Regions from separate parts of the Apilactobacillus pseudapinorum genome, predicted to be linked through region 2. Evidence: predicted binding sites of a transcription regulator. Region 2 holds the regulator's gene; the other holds the start of a gene.
The links. Region 2 encodes HrcA, which represses chaperone genes, less so after heat shock. Its sites were predicted from a motif close to TTAGCACTCNNNNNNNNNGAGTGCTAA; they were not measured.
Positions count from the first base shown of each region.

Region 1: a site for HrcA is predicted at 1,413-1,439, ahead of groES (co-chaperone GroES). Genes of this name have one in related genera too.

Region 1 covers NZ_BAABVU010000013.1:22,382-31,681, reverse strand. The annotation lists partial or broken gene groL (chaperonin GroEL) at 1-1,070, opposite strand, end outside; gene groES (co-chaperone GroES) at 1,094-1,378, opposite strand; gene ABWU86_RS02905 (redox-sensing transcriptional repressor Rex) at 1,531-2,163, opposite strand; gene abc-f (ribosomal protection-like ABC-F family protein) at 2,334-4,283, shown strand; gene tsaD (tRNA (adenosine(37)-N6)-threonylcarbamoyltransferase complex transferase subunit TsaD) at 4,315-5,319, opposite strand; gene rimI (ribosomal protein S18-alanine N-acetyltransferase) at 5,356-5,955, opposite strand; gene tsaB (tRNA (adenosine(37)-N6)-threonylcarbamoyltransferase complex dimerization subunit type 1 TsaB) at 5,936-6,664, opposite strand; gene ABWU86_RS02880 (acyl-[acyl-carrier-protein] thioesterase) at 6,778-7,527, opposite strand; gene rsmI (16S rRNA (cytidine(1402)-2'-O)-methyltransferase) at 7,542-8,420, opposite strand; gene ABWU86_RS02870 (DNA replication initiation control protein YabA) at 8,436-8,777, opposite strand; gene ABWU86_RS02865 (DNA polymerase III subunit delta' C-terminal domain-containing protein) at 8,793-9,300, opposite strand, start outside.
Region 2 covers NZ_BAABVU010000010.1:54,884-64,183, reverse strand. The annotation lists gene dnaK (molecular chaperone DnaK) at 1-1,564, opposite strand, end outside; gene grpE (nucleotide exchange factor GrpE) at 1,594-2,166, opposite strand; gene hrcA (heat-inducible transcriptional repressor HrcA) at 2,181-3,221, opposite strand; gene ribF (riboflavin biosynthesis protein RibF) at 3,330-4,265, opposite strand; gene truB (tRNA pseudouridine(55) synthase TruB) at 4,284-5,195, opposite strand; gene rbfA (30S ribosome-binding factor RbfA) at 5,296-5,649, opposite strand; gene infB (translation initiation factor IF-2) at 5,664-7,925, opposite strand; gene ABWU86_RS01055 (L7Ae/L30e/S12e/Gadd45 family ribosomal protein) at 7,930-8,247, opposite strand; gene rnpM (RNase P modulator RnpM) at 8,237-8,536, opposite strand; gene nusA (transcription termination factor NusA) at 8,563-9,300, opposite strand, start outside.

The sequences.
Region 1 (9,300 bases), on a different contig from region 2:
TCAGAAGTAGTAGTGTCTAATTGTGACTTGATTTCAGCTACTCTTGCAGCTAATTGATCTTTGTCACCAGCACCTTGAACGATAGTTGTATCGTCTTTAGTAACGTTAACCTTGTTTGATTGACCTAATTGTTCAATTGTAACGTCCTTTAGGTTTAAGCCTAAATCATCAGTAATAACTGTAGCACCAGTTAAAACAGCGATGTCTTGTAGTTGAGCCTTACGACGGTCACCGAAGCCAGGAGCTTTAACCGCAACTACGTTGAAAGTACCACGCATCTTGTTTAAAACTAATGTTGGTAAAGCTTCTCCACCAATATCATCAGCAATGATTAATAGTGAACGACCTTGTTCAACAACTGATTGTAATACTGGTAAGATTTCTTGGATGTTATTAATCTTCTTGTCAGTGATTAAGATGTATGGGTTATCTAAATCTGCTTGCATCTTGTCGTTATCAGTTACCATGTATTGTGACATGTAACCACGATCAAATTGCATCCCTTCAACTACATCCATAGTAGTGTTAACACCACGTGAATCTTCCACGGTAATTACACCATCGTTACCTACCTTTTCCATAGCGTCGGCAATTAATTCCCCAACTTCTGGATTAGCAGCAGAAATAGAAGCGATTTGTGCGATATCCTTCTTACTCTTAATTTCGTTAGACATCTTGTGTAGCTTTTCAACAGCTACTTCAGTTGCCTTTTCAATCCCACGTCTAACTCCAACTGGGTTAGCACCGGCAGTAACGTTTTTCATTCCTTCGTTCACGATAGCTTGAGTTAAAACAGTTGCAGTAGTAGTACCGTCACCAGCAATGTCATCAGTTTTTGATGCTACTTCTGAAACTAGTTTAGCTCCCATGTTTTCGAAATGATCAGGTAGTTCGATTGATTTGGCAATAGTTACACCATCATTTGTAATAGTTGGTGTTCCTAGTGATTGTTCAACAACAACGTTTCTACCTTTTGGTCCTAATGTTGTTTTTACTGTGTTCGCAAGTTTATCGACACCTTTTAACATTGAGTGTCTTGCATCTTCTGCAAATTTTACTTCCTTAGCCATATTTTTTCACCCCATTAATAAAATTATTCAACGATTGCTAAAATATCGTTTGACTTTAATACTAGGTAAGTCTTGTCGCCGTCATCTACTGAAGTACCTGCGTACTTATCGTATACAACTTTGTCACCCTTTTTAACCTCTGGTTTAATCGTTTCACCAGTTTGTAAAATGTGACCTCTACCAACCGCAACAACTACACCTGTTTGTGGTTTTTCTTTAGCGTTATTTGCTAACACAATGCCTCCGACAGTTTCTTCTTTAGCTTCTTGTGCTTCAACAATAACACGATCGCCTAATGGTTTTAACATTATCCTAGCCCCCATAAATTCCTTTTTATCATTTTTAGCACTCATTTGATAAAAGTGCTAAAGTCTATAAATAATATATTATTTTTTATTTCCCGTTGCAAGAATTATGTATCGATAAAACAAAAAAATGATGACCGCTTGGTCATCATTTTTTATGCACCTTCATAATGTTCAATGAAGTAAATTAAAGTTTGAAGTTCATTTGTTAAATCAACGTTTTGAATTCTAACGTTTTGTGGCACTGATAAACGCTTTGAAGTAAAGTTCATAATTCCCTTTGCGCCACCCTTAACCGCTTCGTCACATAGTTCTTGAACTACTGTCGCTGGAACGGTAAAGATAACTACTTCAATTTGTTGATCTCTTAGCTGTTCTTGTAAATCATGGACATCATAAACCGGTACTCCACTTTGGACGGTATTAATCATGTCGTCATGAATATCGAATGCTGCTGAAATTCTAACGTTACTATCTTTGTGAAAGTTAAAACGTAATAAAGCTTGTCCTAAATTACCTAACCCCACTAAAGCAACATTAGTTAAATGGTCTTGATTTAAAATCTTCTTGAAGAAGTCTAATAAGTTATCTACTTCGTAACCGTATCCTCGTTTACCTAACGCTCCAAAGTATGATAAATCTCTTCTAATGGTTGCAGAATCAACTTGAACTGCTTCGGCAAATGTACTAGATGATATTCTTTTAATTTTGGCATCATGTAAACCGCTTAGGTATCGGTAATACATAGGCAATCTTTTCGCTGTTGCCCTAGGAATTTTAATGTCCAAATTGTTCCCTCCCGAATCTTTCGTAACATTTATGTATTTTATCATAAAAATAAAGTTTGTGAAATAATTATCATCTTTTGAAAAAAGTCTTTCCGTTTCAAATTCATCCTCCTTTTATGCTAAAATAGTTAGTATTATTGATAAAACAAGGAATATCGGAGGTGAAATAAATGATTATTCTACAAGCAAATAAATTAACCAAACGATTTGGTGGCGAAGATCTTTTCACAAGCGTTAATTTAAGCATCGAAGAAAACAGTAAAGTAGCACTAGTTGGTCGTAACGGTGCCGGTAAATCAACCTTAGTGAAAATGATTTTAGGCGATGAAATCATCGATGATGGTGAAGTTACCACCAAAAAAGGAATTACAATTGGTTACTTAGCACAAAATACAGGTTTGAAATCTGATTTAACTATTATTGAAGAAATGACCAGCGTCTTTGCGGACTTAATTGAATTAGAAAATAAAATTCATGACTATGAACTTAAAATGGCTGATTCAACAATTAATAGTGACCCCGCTAAATTAGCTGAAGTTACTAAAACATATGATCAAATGCAAGCTGACTTTGCAGCTCAAAATGGTTTTTCATATCAAGCTGAAATCAAAGCTGTCTTAAACGGATTTGGTTTTGGTGAAGAGTCATATAACCATAAAATTAGTGAGTTATCCGGTGGACAACAAACCCAATTAGCAATGGCAAAATTGCTATTACAAAGAAAAGATTTACTAATTTTAGATGAACCTACTAACCACATTGATGTTAAAACAATTAGTTGGTTAGAAGACTACTTGAACTCTTATCACGGTGCCCTTCTAATCATTTCCCATGACCGTTACTTCATGGACAAAATAGTCGACGAAGTCTACGACTTAAGCCAAGGTAAAATGACTCATTATGTCGGTAATTATTCGAATTACGTTGAACAAAAGAAGTTAAATTACCAGCACCAACTAAAAGAATATGAAAAACAACAAAAGAAAATCAAAGAAATGCAGGATTTCGTTGATAAAAATATCGTTCGTGCATCAACCACTAAACGTGCTCAATCCAGGAGAAGTCAGTTAGAAAAGATGGATAAAATTAGCGCCCCTGTCAGAGACGATAAAAGTGCTAAACTAACTTTCACTCCTGAAAAGCAAAGTGGTAATGTCGTCTTAAAAGTTAATGATGCTTCGATTGGATATGATCATCATATTCTTTCATCAAACATAAATTTAGACGTTAAAAGAAATCAAGCAATGGCTTTAATTGGTCCTAACGGTGTGGGAAAATCGACACTGCTAAAAACCATTATGGACAAATTGCCACTAATCGATGGTGAAATAAACCGTGGTACCGGTGTTCAAGTAGGATACTATGATCAACATCTAGATAATTTAAGTTCTAATAAAACTGTCTTAAATGAAATTTGGGACGATTATCCTACCTATCCTGAACAAAGAATTCGTTCTATTTTAGGCAGTTTCTTGTTCTCTGGTAACGATGTTGAAAAAATCGTCGGTAACCTTTCCGGTGGTGAAAAAGCTAGATTAGTCTTAACTAAGTTAGCGATGAACCACGATAACTTTTTAATCTTAGATGAACCGACCAACCATTTAGACATTGATAGTCGTGAGGTCTTGGAAAACGCATTAATCAATTTTGATGGCACCATTTTATTCGTTTCTCACGATAGATATTTCATCAATAAACTAGCAACACAAATCGTTGAATTATCTAACGATGGTAGCGAACTATATCTAGGAAACTATGATTATTATGTGGAAAAGAAAGAAGAAAAAGAAGCTCTTCAACAACATCAACAAGCTGAACAATCAACTGAAGATGAACATAAAGAAGTTTCCGTTAAATCTCAAAATCAACAAGATTTTCTAGCTAATAAGGAAGCGCAAAAGCAAGAAAGAAAATTAAGACGATTAGTTGAGACTTTAGAAAGTCAATTGGAAGAAGCCCAATCCAATAAGGAAGCCATTGAAAATAAAATGGTTAATCCGGATGTGCTTAACGATATTGAAAAACTGAATGAACTACAAAATCAATTGAATGAAACTAACCAATCAATCGAATCCATTGAATCTCAATGGGAAGCAGCAATGATTGAACTAGAGCAATAAAAAAGATGAGGCATAATCGCCTCATCTTTTTTTATTCATCTAATAGGTCAAACTCTAAACTAGGATCTGCGTTTAAATCAACACCAGCAAAGATATTTTTCTTTGCCATTACATAACCAGCAGCACCAATCATCGCAGCATTATCACCACAAAGTTTGTTAGGTACCTTTACTAATTCAGTAGTATCAATTTGATCAATGGCATTGCCTAATGCAGTTCTCAAACCATTATTAGCTGCAACTCCTCCTGCCAATATCAATTGAGAAACTGGATATTCTTGTAGCGCTTTCTTAGTCTTATCGACTAAAACATCTACAACTGCACTTTGGAAACTAGCAGCTAAATCATTTTGATCTAGCGTTTCACCAATTTGTTCAGCGTGATGATTAGTGTTCAAGAATGCACTCTTTAATCCACTAAAACTAAAATCGAAGTTATCTTCTTTTTCCATTGCTCGAGGGAAATTAAATGTATCTTTTCCCTTGGCAGCCATTTCATCGACTTTGGGACCAGCAGGATAATTAATACCTAATACTCGTCCTACTTTATCATAAGCTTCACCAGCAGCATCATCCCTAGTTTCTCCAATAATCTTAAAGTCGCCTTCTTCTTGCATCAAGACAAGTTCAGTATGACCACCAGAAACAACTAGTGCTAATGCTGGGTAGTTAATTTTTGTCACGAAGCGACTGGCTAAAATATGTCCCGCAATATGGTTAACTGGAACCAATGGAATATCATGAGCCCAAGCAATTGTCTTGGCAGCAGTTACTCCAATTAATAATGCTCCAACTAATCCTGGACCATATGTCACCGCAATTGCATCAATATCATCATAGGTAACATCTGCTTGTTTCATTGCATCTTCAACACAGATTGTGATTTCCTCAATATGATGACGACTGGCCACTTCAGGCACAACTCCACCAAATCGCTTATGACTATTAATTTGCGTTGCAACAACGTTTGATAATATTTTTTCACCATCTTCAATAATTGCAACACTAGTTTCATCACAACTAGATTCAAATGACATAATTATATGTGGTTGCACAAAAAGACCTCATTTCTTTTACATTCCATAATTATTAGGAATTGTTTCGTATAAACTTAAATCTAATACCATATCAACAGCGTCTTCGTGATCACCGTCATAATAATTTTCTTTAACACCCATCTTTTTAAAACCTAAATCCAAATACAATCTTTGCGCTTTAACGTTGCTTACGCGAACTTCAAGTGAGACTGTTTTGTAGTTTAATTGACGCGCTTTTTTAATTATCTTAGCAACTAAGAAGTACCCCAATCCACGGTCTTGAAACTCTGGTTCAACGGCTACATTAGAAATATGACAATCTAGCTTTTTATCATTTAAGGAACTACCAATAAAAGCTACTAATTGATCATTTTGACGTAATAATAAATAGAATCGATCTAAACGTGGTTTTAATTCCGGAATGAATGCTTCTTCTGTCCAAGGAGCGACACCATCATAGACATCCCTTTCAATGCCAACCATTTCTGGGATATCAGTCACCATCGCTTTGGCTAAATAAAATTTATCGCCATTAATATCAACAATATGATTTTTAATATTCAAGTGTTCTTTTTTTAATAATCCTTTGGTATTCATGAACTTTGTCTGATACCAATTAATCAACTTTTTCAACATATGAAGTAACTTCTTCCCCCGGATGTTTTTCTCGCCAATCTAATTCCGCTTTTGTAAGTCTTAAATAATTTGGAACGAATGAATGAATATCTTTAACAGGTTCTTTAGTTTGACCGTATAATCCCAGTCTAGCTGCTTGAGGCAAATTATCAAAGCTATTCATGAAAACTAATTGATCACCAAATTTATTGGTAAGCGCTTCTTCAAAGTTCTTTGCATCTGCACCAATCGCATATACATTCTTACCAGCATTATCAATTTGATCTAACCATTTATCAAAATCAGTATGACGATCTGCTAGTACTGTCGTAACTCCATCATCTTTGATTTCGTAAAGACCTGTGAATACATTGTTATTTCTGGCATCAAAAACTGGCATAACCAGACTTTCTTTTTCGGAGACGTTTAACGCCAAAGTTTCCAAACTAGAAACTCCTACCAATTCAATACCAAGTGTAAATGCTAAAGTTTTAGCAGTCGCTGTCGCAATTCTAATTCCAGTATATGAACCCGGACCAGTTGCCACCACGATTCTTTGCAAATCAGTTGGTTTTAAATCTGTCTTTCGTACTAATTCATCAATAATTGGTAATAAATATTCCGCATGTTTTTGATGAACGGTAGTTGTTTCAGTTGCTAAAATTTGATCATCATCTAATATCGCAACGGTTAATTGTTTATTGGATGTGTCTAAAGCCAATACTTTCATCCGTTTTTTCGTCTCCCCAATAACTTTTATAGTGTTCGAATAATTCTATGGTAAATTATAACAAAAAAATAGGTGACTCCATAGTAAAAAAAGAAGTCACCTATCAATATTTATTAATTTTCTCGCCAAGTAATGTTAGCAATTGCTGAATGACTATCACCACTCATAATTTCATGTCTGGTCATAATCGTTCCATCTTCTAATTTGTCCATGTTGTAATAACTATCAACATTAGAACCATACTTAACTTCATTTTCATATCTTAATAAGAAGCCTGTTGGTGTGTGATTAGTTAAAAATTCAGCTGGTAATACGTTGACCATCCAATCCATGTAATGAGCGTTGTTAACATGTTGGTTAGAATCGATATCGGTATATCTAACTGTGAATGTTTGTTTATCAGCTTCATCAAAATCAATTTTCTTAGGTTTTGGCATTTTTGGAACTTGATTTACTTTTTCAGCTCCAAATGGTTCAACAGTTTCCTTTGGAATTGAAGCAATCTTACGTTCCTTATAATTCATCGCTGCCCATAATCCAGTCATATTCATTAATTCATTACCTTTTTCATCCGTGATAGTAAATTCACGATAGGCAAAGTATTTGTTATATGACTTAGATTTAGTGTTAATGGTAATCACTTCATCAACTGTTGGCATTCTATTAATATGCACATCGTATTGAATAACTACCCAGGTTACACCAAATTGACGTACAAATTCAGCACCAACCCCTAATTCATCACTATGATCTTCAGAAGCTAAGATAATCACATCTAGCATCATTGCGATTGTCATTCTTCTGGTAAAGTCAGCTTCATAATATGTAACTCGATGTTTTTCGCTAAAAACTGTTGGTTCCATGTTCGTCTACACCCCTATATTTCATGGTAAATATTATAAATTTCTTGTTTTTTAACTTGATGTAGTTTGGCTACTTCTTTGATGGCTGCATTGGTTTTCATCCCATCAGAAATGAAATAATCAACCTGTTCTTTAATTGATAAACCAGCTAGTTCATCTTCTTCATCAGCTTGTTCATTGGCTTTATCATTTCCATCAACGATGACAACAAATTCACCACGGACTTGATTATCTTCAGTCCATTGAATTAGTTCGCTTAAACTACCGCGATCAAATTCTTCGAATTTCTTAGTCAATTCGCGACATAGTACCGCTTGGCGATTTTCACCAAAAACTTTTTGCATATTCTTCAATGTTTTATTCAAACGATGAGGTGCTTCGTAAAAAATTAAAGTTTCTGTATGTTTATTTAATTCCTCAAGCTCCGCTAACTGATCACTGTTCTTACGATTTAAAAAACCAAAGAAATAAAATGGTTGTGGCATTAAACCAGAGGCGATTAAAGCTGTGATTCCAGCATTAGCTCCTGGCAATGGAATTACATTAATATGTTGTTCAACGCACGCCTTAACCAATTCTTGACCAGGGTCGCTAATGGATGGCATCCCTGCATCACTGACTTGCGCAACATTTAATCCAGATTGTAAATCACTAATTATCTCATCGATCCGATAATCTTTATTATCTTCTCTAAAACTAATTTTTTTAGTATCAATTTCAAAATGATTTAGTAATTGTTGTGTATGACTAGGATTCTCAGCAGCAATTAAATCAACTTCTTTTAAAGCCTTAATTGCCCTAAAGGTCATATCTTCTAAATTTCCAATTGGTGTTGGAACTAAATATAAACTACCTTGATTTTGATTGGCAGTAAAACTATGTTGTTCTTGCACTGAGATACCTCCATACTATCGGTTTAAAATTTCGTTACAGAAAATGCAGCTTTCGCTATCTCCTCGATGAGTTCCATAAAATTCGGTACATACATGAAAACCTTCATTAAATAGATTTTCTAAATTCTTTCTAGAATTGGATAGACGATTTGAACTACTACTATTTGAGTCTGATTCAACATCATTAGGTTTTTGTTCATCAATGAACTCACGCAGATGTTGATTTTCGATTCTAAGTTCAGCATTTTCTTCCATTACTTCAGTTAATGCTTCTCGTAATTCAGTAAATTTATCTAACATTAATTGAGTTTGTGTTTCCATATTCTTTAAGCCATCATAAATTTCTCTTTTATCCAAACAAATTCACCCCAATTAACCATTTAATATTCGCATTATTTTTAATGTGGTTGCTTCTAAAATATTTTGATAACTAACGTTAACTGCCATCAGTTTATTACAATTTAACAATTCTTCTAAAATCTGAATTAACTGTGATTTATTAACATGATCAGCTAATTTCTGAATGCTATAAGCTTGCTTTGGAAAATTAAAACTATCTTCACTAGTAAATTTAGCATCCAAAACATCTTCAAAAATAGATAATAACATATTAATGATCACTTGTTTTTTACTATTATCACTTGCCAATGACATTACGTTGGATTTAATTGCTGCAAAAGCTGTAATATCATTCTCAACAATCAAATTAAACCAATGACTAACTGCAGAAATACTATGTGCTAACCATTCGTCTTCCTGCCATTCTTGCACCGTTGAAATTCGGTTGGTTAAGCGACTAATTAGTTTAAATTGACTAGGTGACATAGATAACTTTGCTAATTCGCCTTCAAAGTCACTTCGACTCAACGGATTCAACTCT
Region 2 (9,300 bases):
TCTTATCAGTTTGGAAGATTAATTGATCTACTTCGTTCTTTAGATCTACTTCTTCTTTACGTTTCTTGTCTTCTTCTTCATTCTTCTTTGCTTCATCCATCATACGTTGGATTTCATCATCTGAAAGACCGTTTGAATCTTTGATGGTAATCTTTTGTTCCTTACCAGTACCTTTATCCTTAGCAGAAACATTTACGATACCATTCTTATCAATATCAAACTTAACTTCGATTTGAGGAATTCCACGAGGTGCTGCAGGAATATCAGTCAATTGGAATTGACCTAATGTCTTGTTATCAGCAGCCATTGGACGTTCACCTTGAAGAACATGGATGTCAACAGCTGGTTGGTTATCAGCAGCAGTTGAGAATACTTGTGATTTTGAAGTTGGAATAGTTGTATTTCTATCGATTAACTTAGTGAATACACCACCCATAGTTTCAATACCTAATGATAGTGGAGTAACATCCAATAGAACAACATCCTTAACATCACCAGTTAGCACACCACCTTGAACGGCAGCACCAAGTGCAACGGCTTCATCAGGATTGATTGAGTGGTTTGGTTCTTTTCCAGTCCAGTTCTTAACAGCTTCTTGAACAGCTGGAATACGAGTTGAACCACCATTTAGGATAACTTCATCAATGTCTGAAGTGCTTAATCCGGCATCTTTTAGGGCATTGTCAAAAGCAACTTTAGTCTTATCAACTAAGTCAGAAGTTAATTCATTAAACTTAGCACGTGATAGGCTTGTTTCTAAGTGAAGTGGACCATTGTCACCAGAAGCGATAAATGGAAGACTGATTTCAGTTTCTGAAACACCTGATAGGTCTTTCTTAGCTTTTTCAGCAGCGTCCTTTAGACGTTGTAAAGCCATCTTGTCTTGTGATAAGTCAATTCCGTTTTCGTTCTTAAATTGTTCAACTAAGTAGTCCATGATTCTCTTATCGAAATCATCACCACCAAGGTGAGTATCACCATTAGTTGAAAGTACTTGGAATACACCATCACCTAATTCAAGAACAGAAACATCAAAAGTACCACCACCAAGGTCATATACTAAAACCTTTTCGTCTTTGTCTTGTTTGTCTAGACCATATGCTAATGCAGCAGCAGTTGGTTCGTTAATGATACGTTTTACATCAAGACCGGCAATCTTACCAGCATCTTTAGTAGCTTGTCTTTGTGAATCATTGAAGTATGCAGGAACAGTAATAACTGCTTCACTAACTGTATCTCCAAGATAGTCTTCAGCAAATCCCTTGATGTATTGTAGGATCATAGCTGAAATTTGTTGTGGTGTGTATTTCTTACCATCAACATCAACAGTGTAACTTTCTTCACCCATGTGACTCTTAATTGAAGCGATTGTGTTTGGGTTAGTGATCATTTGGCGCTTAGCTACTTCACCAACTTGTGGTTCGCCATCTTTAAATGCAACTACAGATGGTGTAGTTCTTGCACCTTCAGGATTAGTAATGATTTTTGGTTCTTTACCTTCTAGTACAGCAACAGCTGAGTTAGTGGTACCTAAATCGATACCGATAATTTTATTACTTGCCATAATTTATTATCCCCTTATTATCAAATTTATTATTGTGCTACAACAACCATACATGGTCTGATAACTCTATCAGCTAATTTGTAGCCTTTTTGTAAAATTTCAACAACTGTGTCAGCAGGATGGTCATCATCTGCTGGAACAGTTTGTACAGCTTGACATTCATTTGGATCAAACTTCTTATTTAAAACATCAATTTCTTCAATTCCGTTTTCGGATAAAGCCTTATTAAAATGTTTTAAAACAAGTTCAACACCTTGCTTTAATTGTTTTCCGTTTTCATCTGAAACTTCAACTTGAAGAGCTCGATCTAAATTATCCATTACTGGTAAAACACTAGTGGCTAATTTTTGACCATCATATTTATAAATATCTGCTCTTTCCCTTTTAAAGCGTGTTTGCATATTTTGCATTTCTGCTTCAGCGCGAAGGTACTTGTCAGAGAAATCATCAACTTGTGCTTGAAGTTCTTTAACTTTTTCTTCTAAAGGATTTTTAGCGTCCTTTTTCGCTTTTTCTTTCTTAGTGCCCTTATCATTAGCTACTTTTTCTTTTTTATCAGTAGCTTCTTTTAGGTCTTTTTCATCATCCTTCTTACTTGCCAAGTGAAAGCCTCCTTTTACTGATTATATTTATCATAATAATTTCTCAGTTTTTTTGATAACTCATTTCTAAATCCATCCACAATACCAATCACTCTTGAATATGGCATCCTGGTAGGACCTAAAACAGCTATAACACCTTTACCATATGGTCCTACATCATAAGAACCAGTGATGATACTGTAATCCTTCAACAACTCATTACTCAATTCCGGACCAATTTTAACTGATACAGAATTGTCAGAGCTCTTAATGAACTTGGATGCATCATCTTTATCATTCAGTAAAGAATAAATTGGCTTCAAATAACTGACGTCATTATTATCAGTAAAACTCAATAAGTTCAGTTCTCCGCCAATGTAAAATTGGTTAGTAGAAGCTTCAGCCAAAACATCATCTAGTGTTTGAACTAAATTATCTGGATCACTAACATACTTAAGGATTTCTGGAACGATTTCCTCTTTTAGTTTGATGACCACTTCATCAAGTGGTTTTCCAGCTAATTTATCATTAATCATTCTAACAACTGCTTCCAATCTATCTCCACTAATGTCTCCAGAAATATGGAAAACTTGATTAACGACTTCATCATTACTCGTAATTAAAATTGCCATTACTTGATGATTTCCTAGTGGAACAAGTCTAAAACTGCCCAAAATAGGGACCGTTTCTTGTTCCGGCTTCAAGGTTAACGCCGTATAATTCGTTAAGTTTGATAGTATGTAAGCAGATTGCTTAACGATTTCATCAATTTGCCTAAAGCTTCCTGATAACGAATTCTGAATTAGCATCATATCGTTATTATCAATAGGATTAGGATTCAAAAGATTATCAACATAATAGCGATAACCCTCTATTGATGGAATTCTACCAGATGATGAATGGTTTTTTGTAATTAATCCAATCTCTTCTAAAAAAGCCATTTCATTTCTGACGGTCGCAGAACTAACATGAATTGGTAGTTGACTGGATAATGCCTTCGAACCTACTGGAACTCCTGACTTAGTGTAATCATTAACGATTACTTTTAAAATCATTTTTTCTCTTTCAGTTAGCATACCAGATCACTCCTTATCGATTAGCACCTTTAGCAGTCAAATACTTTAAGTGCTAACCACAATTTATAATATATCAGATACATCAAAATTGGTCAAGAAAAACGGCCACTACTTTTTAAAATATTCTCTCGTCATTTGTTCGTCGGATTTAAGCTGTTCTATCAGCTTTTCAACACCTTCAAATTTAACTTCGCCACGAAGACGATGTAACCAATCAATCTCTAAGACTTCACCATAAATGTTGTCATTAAAGTCTAAAATGTTTATTTCAACTGTAATTGGATTTTTGTCTCCAAAAGTAACATTTCTTCCAATTGATGCCATTCCGTGATGTTTTTCATCACCAATCCAAACATCAACAATATAAACACCAATTATGGGCAACCATTGTAATTCATCATGGTCGATGTTAGCTGTTGGATAACCTAATTCTCTCCCCCTGGCGAATCCATGGACAACGGTTCCGTTGGTTCTAAAAGGTCTTCCCAGTAGCATATTAACAGTATCAATGTGTCCTTGATCTAAATTTCTTCTGATTCTAGTGGAACTAATTTTAGCCAGATGGTAATCTGCTAGGTCAACTGATACGACATCGAATCTTCCAGATGAGTACTTAGGTAATAGGTCCATTGTTGCGTCTTTAGCACCATATGTATGGTCTGTTCCTGCAACAACTGTGTCAACGTTAAACCTAATTAGATAATTATCAACGAATTCTTGTGGTGATTGGTTTTGAAAGTTAAAACTATAGTTCACTTCAAAAACAATATCAACGCCTAACTTTTCTAACTCTTTAAATTTATTTTTTTGTAGAATGATGTCTCTTTTATCATGTGGTGATAATTGATCATATACAACTGCTGGTTTATGGTCATATGTCAGAACCCCTAAGGGCATCCCCTTTTCATCAGCAATTGTTTTAGCTTGATTTATTACCTTTTGGTGTCCCTTATGAATACCATCAAAGTATCCCATTGCTAGTATGATTTTTTCTTTTTGTTCAAATGATGCTTTTATCGGGTGATGTATATTGATAATTTTCATATTTTAAACCTTCTAAACTTATTGATTACTAAACATTTTTTCAGGCTTATATACCTGTTTGTTTTCGTCATAATAATAAATAGCCTTAACGGCATGTTTATAAGTTAACACACATTTATTATCTTTTGTATCAATAACATTCAGTGATAAAAAGCCCCCATTTTTAACAGTTTCCCATTGTGTATCATTTAATTCCAAATGTTTAAAATCAGATAAAGCAGAATCAATTGATTTCACAATTTCATCAATTTTATCATTTTCTACGGCAGCTCTAATATCGTCCAGTTTGAAGGTCTCATCGATATTGAAGCCACCGCTTTTAATTCTAGTTAAACTAGACATTACGGCAGGCATGTTTATTTTCTTACCAAAATCAACGGCTAATGTTCTTACATATGTTCCTTTTCCACAGCCAACTTCAAAGAAAATAGTTTGTTGCTTTTTTTCTTCGTCATATACGCTTGCTTTAGTTTGTTTAAAGTAGTGAATTTGAACATGTCTCTCTGGTCGTTCAACCGTTTCACCATTTCTTGCGTATTCATAAAGTCTTTTCCCGTTCACTTTAACGGCTGAATACATTGGCGGAATTTGTATTAAGTCTTCTGATACGAAACTTTTCAACAATTCATCAATCTGATCATTGGATAACGGTTTTTCAACATCTTTAGTGCTAACCACTTCGCCATCTAAGTCTTCTGTAGTGGTATCAAATCCTAAAGTAATACTGCCTTGATATATTTTTCCAGAATTCATTAAGTAATCAACTAATTTAGTTGCTTTTCCCAAACAAATGGGTAAGACTCCTTCAACATTAGGATCTAAGGTCCCACTATGACCAATTCTTTTCATTTTAAGAATGCCACGTAATTGACTAACACATGCAAAACTAGTCATTCCTTTTTCTTTATATAATGGGATAATTCCATCCATAATTATTCGCTCCTTGATTACTATTTAACGTAAATTATAGCATAATTGAACACTTTATTTTTCCATCAAAAAAGCCTGCAAACAATTGCAGGCCTTTTTATTATTTTTCTTGTTTCTTTAGTTGATTGATTAATTGATCAATCTTGCTTCCATATTGAATGGAGCTATCTAATTTGAAAACTAATTCAGGAGTACGATAAATACTCAAGCGAGAACCAAGTTCACCTCTAATTAAAGATGTAGCTTTATCTAGTCCTTTTTGAGTAACTTCTTCTTCATCACCATTATCTGATAATGTGCTGTAATAGATGGTTGCTTGTTGTAAATCACCAGTAACATCTACCCCAGTAATAGTTACCCCTTGAACACGTGGATCTCTAACTCGTTTTAGTAAAATATCATTTACTTCTTTTTGAATTTCTTGTTCAAGTCTTCCAACTCTGTATTGAGACATATTCATTCACTCCTTTACTTAGCAGGAACTTCCTTCATTTCGTATGCTTCTACAACGTCTCCTTCTTTAAGATCATTGTAGTTTTCAATTGTAAATCCACATTCGAAACCTTGTTTAACTTCTTTAGCATCATCCTTGAAACGCTTCAAACTATTAAGTTCACCGTTGTAGATAACAACGTTATCACGAATCAATCTAATCTTACTATCACGTTTGATTACACCACTGGTAACCATTCCACCGGCAATAGTACCAACTTTAGAAGCTTTGTATAGTTGTCTAATTTCAACTTCACCAGTAATGTGTTCTTCAAACTTAGGAGCAAGCATACCCTTCATTGCTGATTCAACTTCGTCAATTGCATCATAGATAACTTGATGTAAACGAATATCAACATTATCAGTTTCAGCTTGTGCCTTTGCTTGTGGAGTTGCACGAACGTTAAATCCAACGATAATCGCATTACTTGCCTGAGCTAACGCAATATCACTTTCATTAATCGCACCAACAGAACTGTGAACGATGTTAACTCTAACGCCTTCAACATCAATCTTTTGTAAACTTGATGCTAAAGCTTCAACTGAACCTTGAACATCAGCTTTAATGATAACTTCTACTTCTTTCATTTCTCCTTCTTTTAGAGATTCGAATAAGTTATCTAGAGTAACACTATTGTTCTTCTTACGTTCTTCCATTTGAGCTTCTTTAGCTCTTTCTTCACCGGCAGCACGAGCTGTTTTTTCATCATCAAAGACAACAAAACGGTCTCCGGCTTCAGGAACATCATTTAAACCAGTAATTTCAATTGGTGTAGATGGAGTTGCAACTTCAAGGTCTTCACCTAATTCATTAGTCATAGTTCTAACTCTACCGAAAGTGTCACCAACAACAATTGGATCACCAACGTGCATTGTTCCTTGTTGAACTAATAAAGTAGCAACTGGTCCACGACCACGGTCAAGTCTAGCTTCAATTACAGAACCTGCAGCATGTTGCTTAGGGTTAGCCTTTAGTTCCATAACGTCTGATTCTAGAAGAATCATATCTAGTAATTCGTCCACGTTAGTTCCCATCTTAGCAGATAGTTGAACGAAGATAGTGTCACCACCCCAGTCTTCTGGGATAAGTTCATAACTAGCTAATTGTTCAATAACATGGTTAGGGTTAGCACCCGGTTTATCAATCTTGTTGATTGCAACAATAATTGGTGTCTTGGCAGCCTTAGCATGATCGATAGCTTCGATTGTTTGTGGCATAACACCATCATCAGCAGCAACAACTAAAATGGTAATATCAGTGATATCAGCACCACGAGCACGCATTGCAGTAAATGCAGCATGTCCTGGTGTATCTAAGAATGTAATAGTTTTACCATTTCTCTTTAATTGGTAGGCACCAATAGCTTGTGTAATTCCACCAGCTTCACCAGCTGTGATGTGTGAGTTTCTCAAGTAATCAAGCAACGTAGTCTTACCATGGTCAACGTGACCCATGATAGTAACTACTGGTGCACGATCTTCTAAGTAATCAGTATTTTCTGCTTCTTCATCAAAAATTTTATCGATATCAGAAACGTTAACTTCAACTTTTTCTTCAGCTTTCATACCGTAGTCTTCAGCTAATAGTTCAATTGTATCCTTATCTAGAGATACATTTTGGTTAACCATAATTCCTAATAGGAATAATTTCTTAACAATTTCAGCAGGTTCTCTATGAATAAGCTTTCCAATTTCTTGAGCATTCATACCAACACTGTAAACTAAAGTTTCTGGTAATGGACGTTCTTTTCTTTCTGGAGCTTTCTTATTCTTGTTGTTTTGTCTAATACGTTGGTTCTTAGTGTACATCCCTGCAAACTTGTTGTTTCCACGGTTGTTCTTCTTATTAAACTTCTTCTTATTCTTCTTACCTTTTTTAAAGTCGGAAGATGAATTATTGTTTGTGTTGTTTGTGTTACTAGTGTTTCTTGTACTATTTGTATTGTTATTGTTCATAGATTGTCTTGCCTTATCATTATTATTTTGATTTAAAGTCTTACGTGGCTTTTCGGCAGGTTTCTTAGAATTATTGTTAGCATGTTTAGTGTTTGTGGCTTTGTCACTCTTAGCCGGCTTATTTTTTGAAGCAAAATGATCACGAATAGCTTTTTCTTCATCCGCTGTTAATCCGGACATATGATTTTTAACATCATATCCCTTCTTTTTTGCTTCATCAATTATTGTCTTACTAGCTACATTTATCTCTTTAGATAATTCGTAAATTCTTTTCTTACCCATACCATCACGTTCCTTTACAATTATTTGTCATTTCCTTCAAACGTTTGGCAAATCCATTATCCGCAATTCCGATTATGGTTCGAGGAATTCCAATTGCATCGCTTATGTCTACCTTAGTAAACATTTGATTGGTTGGAATGTTATATGAATTAGCCTTATCTGTAAATTTCTTCAAGCTGGCTTTTCCAGAGTCAGTAGCGATAATCAGAAATTTAATTTTATTCTTTTTTATTGCGTTAAGCAATATGTCTTCACCAGTGGTAATCTTACCAGCACGTTTTGCGATACCAATAAAGTTTAAAATTTGCTCTTTATTTGTCATTTTCAAAAAGTTCTTTTCTGGCTTGTTTATGATCAACGTATGCAATTAATTCATCGTAAAAGTCATCGCTTAGATTAACTGAGAAAACTTCGTTTAGTTTCTTAGAAGCCTTAGCCTTTTCAGCTACTTTTACATCAATTGATACATATGCTCCTCTACCTGATTTTTTACCAGTTTCATCAATAGAAACGTTATCTTCTTTATCTTTAACGATTCTAACTAAATCTTTTTTGGGAGCCATTTCACCGGTGACAACATCTTTTCTCATTGGAATTTTTCTTGTTCTCATTGAACCATCACTCCTTAAGCTGATAATTAGTCGTTATCAATTCCTTCATCATCATCTGTAGCATATTCTTCTACACCATCTGCTTCAGATTCTGATTTAATATCAATCTTGTATCCAGTTAACTTAGCAGCTAATCTAGCGTTTTGACCACGTTTACCAATGGCTAATGATAATTGATAATCTGGAACAATTACTGTACATGCTCTTTCATTTTCTTCATCAAAAATAACGTCAACTACTTCAGATGGATTTAATGAGTTAGCAATGAATTCGGCAGGATCTTCTGTCCATTGAACGATGTCCATGTTTTCTCCGCCAAGTTCATTAACGATTGTTTGTACACGTTGACCTCTTGGACCAACAGTAGTTCCAACTGGATCGATATCTTCACTGTTTGATCTAACAGCTACTTTAGCACGATCTCCAGCTTCTCTGGCAATTGAAACAATTTCAACAGTGCCATCATAAATTTCAGGAACTTCTTCTTCAAATAATCGTTTTAGTAAACCAGGTGCTGTTCTACTAACAAAGATTTGTGGCCCTTTGGTAGCATCTTCAACACGGTTAACATAGACCTTAATTCTATCTTGTGGTCTGTATTGTTCGTTTGGCATTTGATCATTCTTTGGCATTACAGCTTCAACCTTGCCTAAGTCAACATATACAAATCGATCATCTTGGCGTTCAATTTCACCAGTGATTAATTCATCTTGGTACTTACTGTATTTGTTATAAACAATAGTTCTTTCTGCTTCACGAACTCT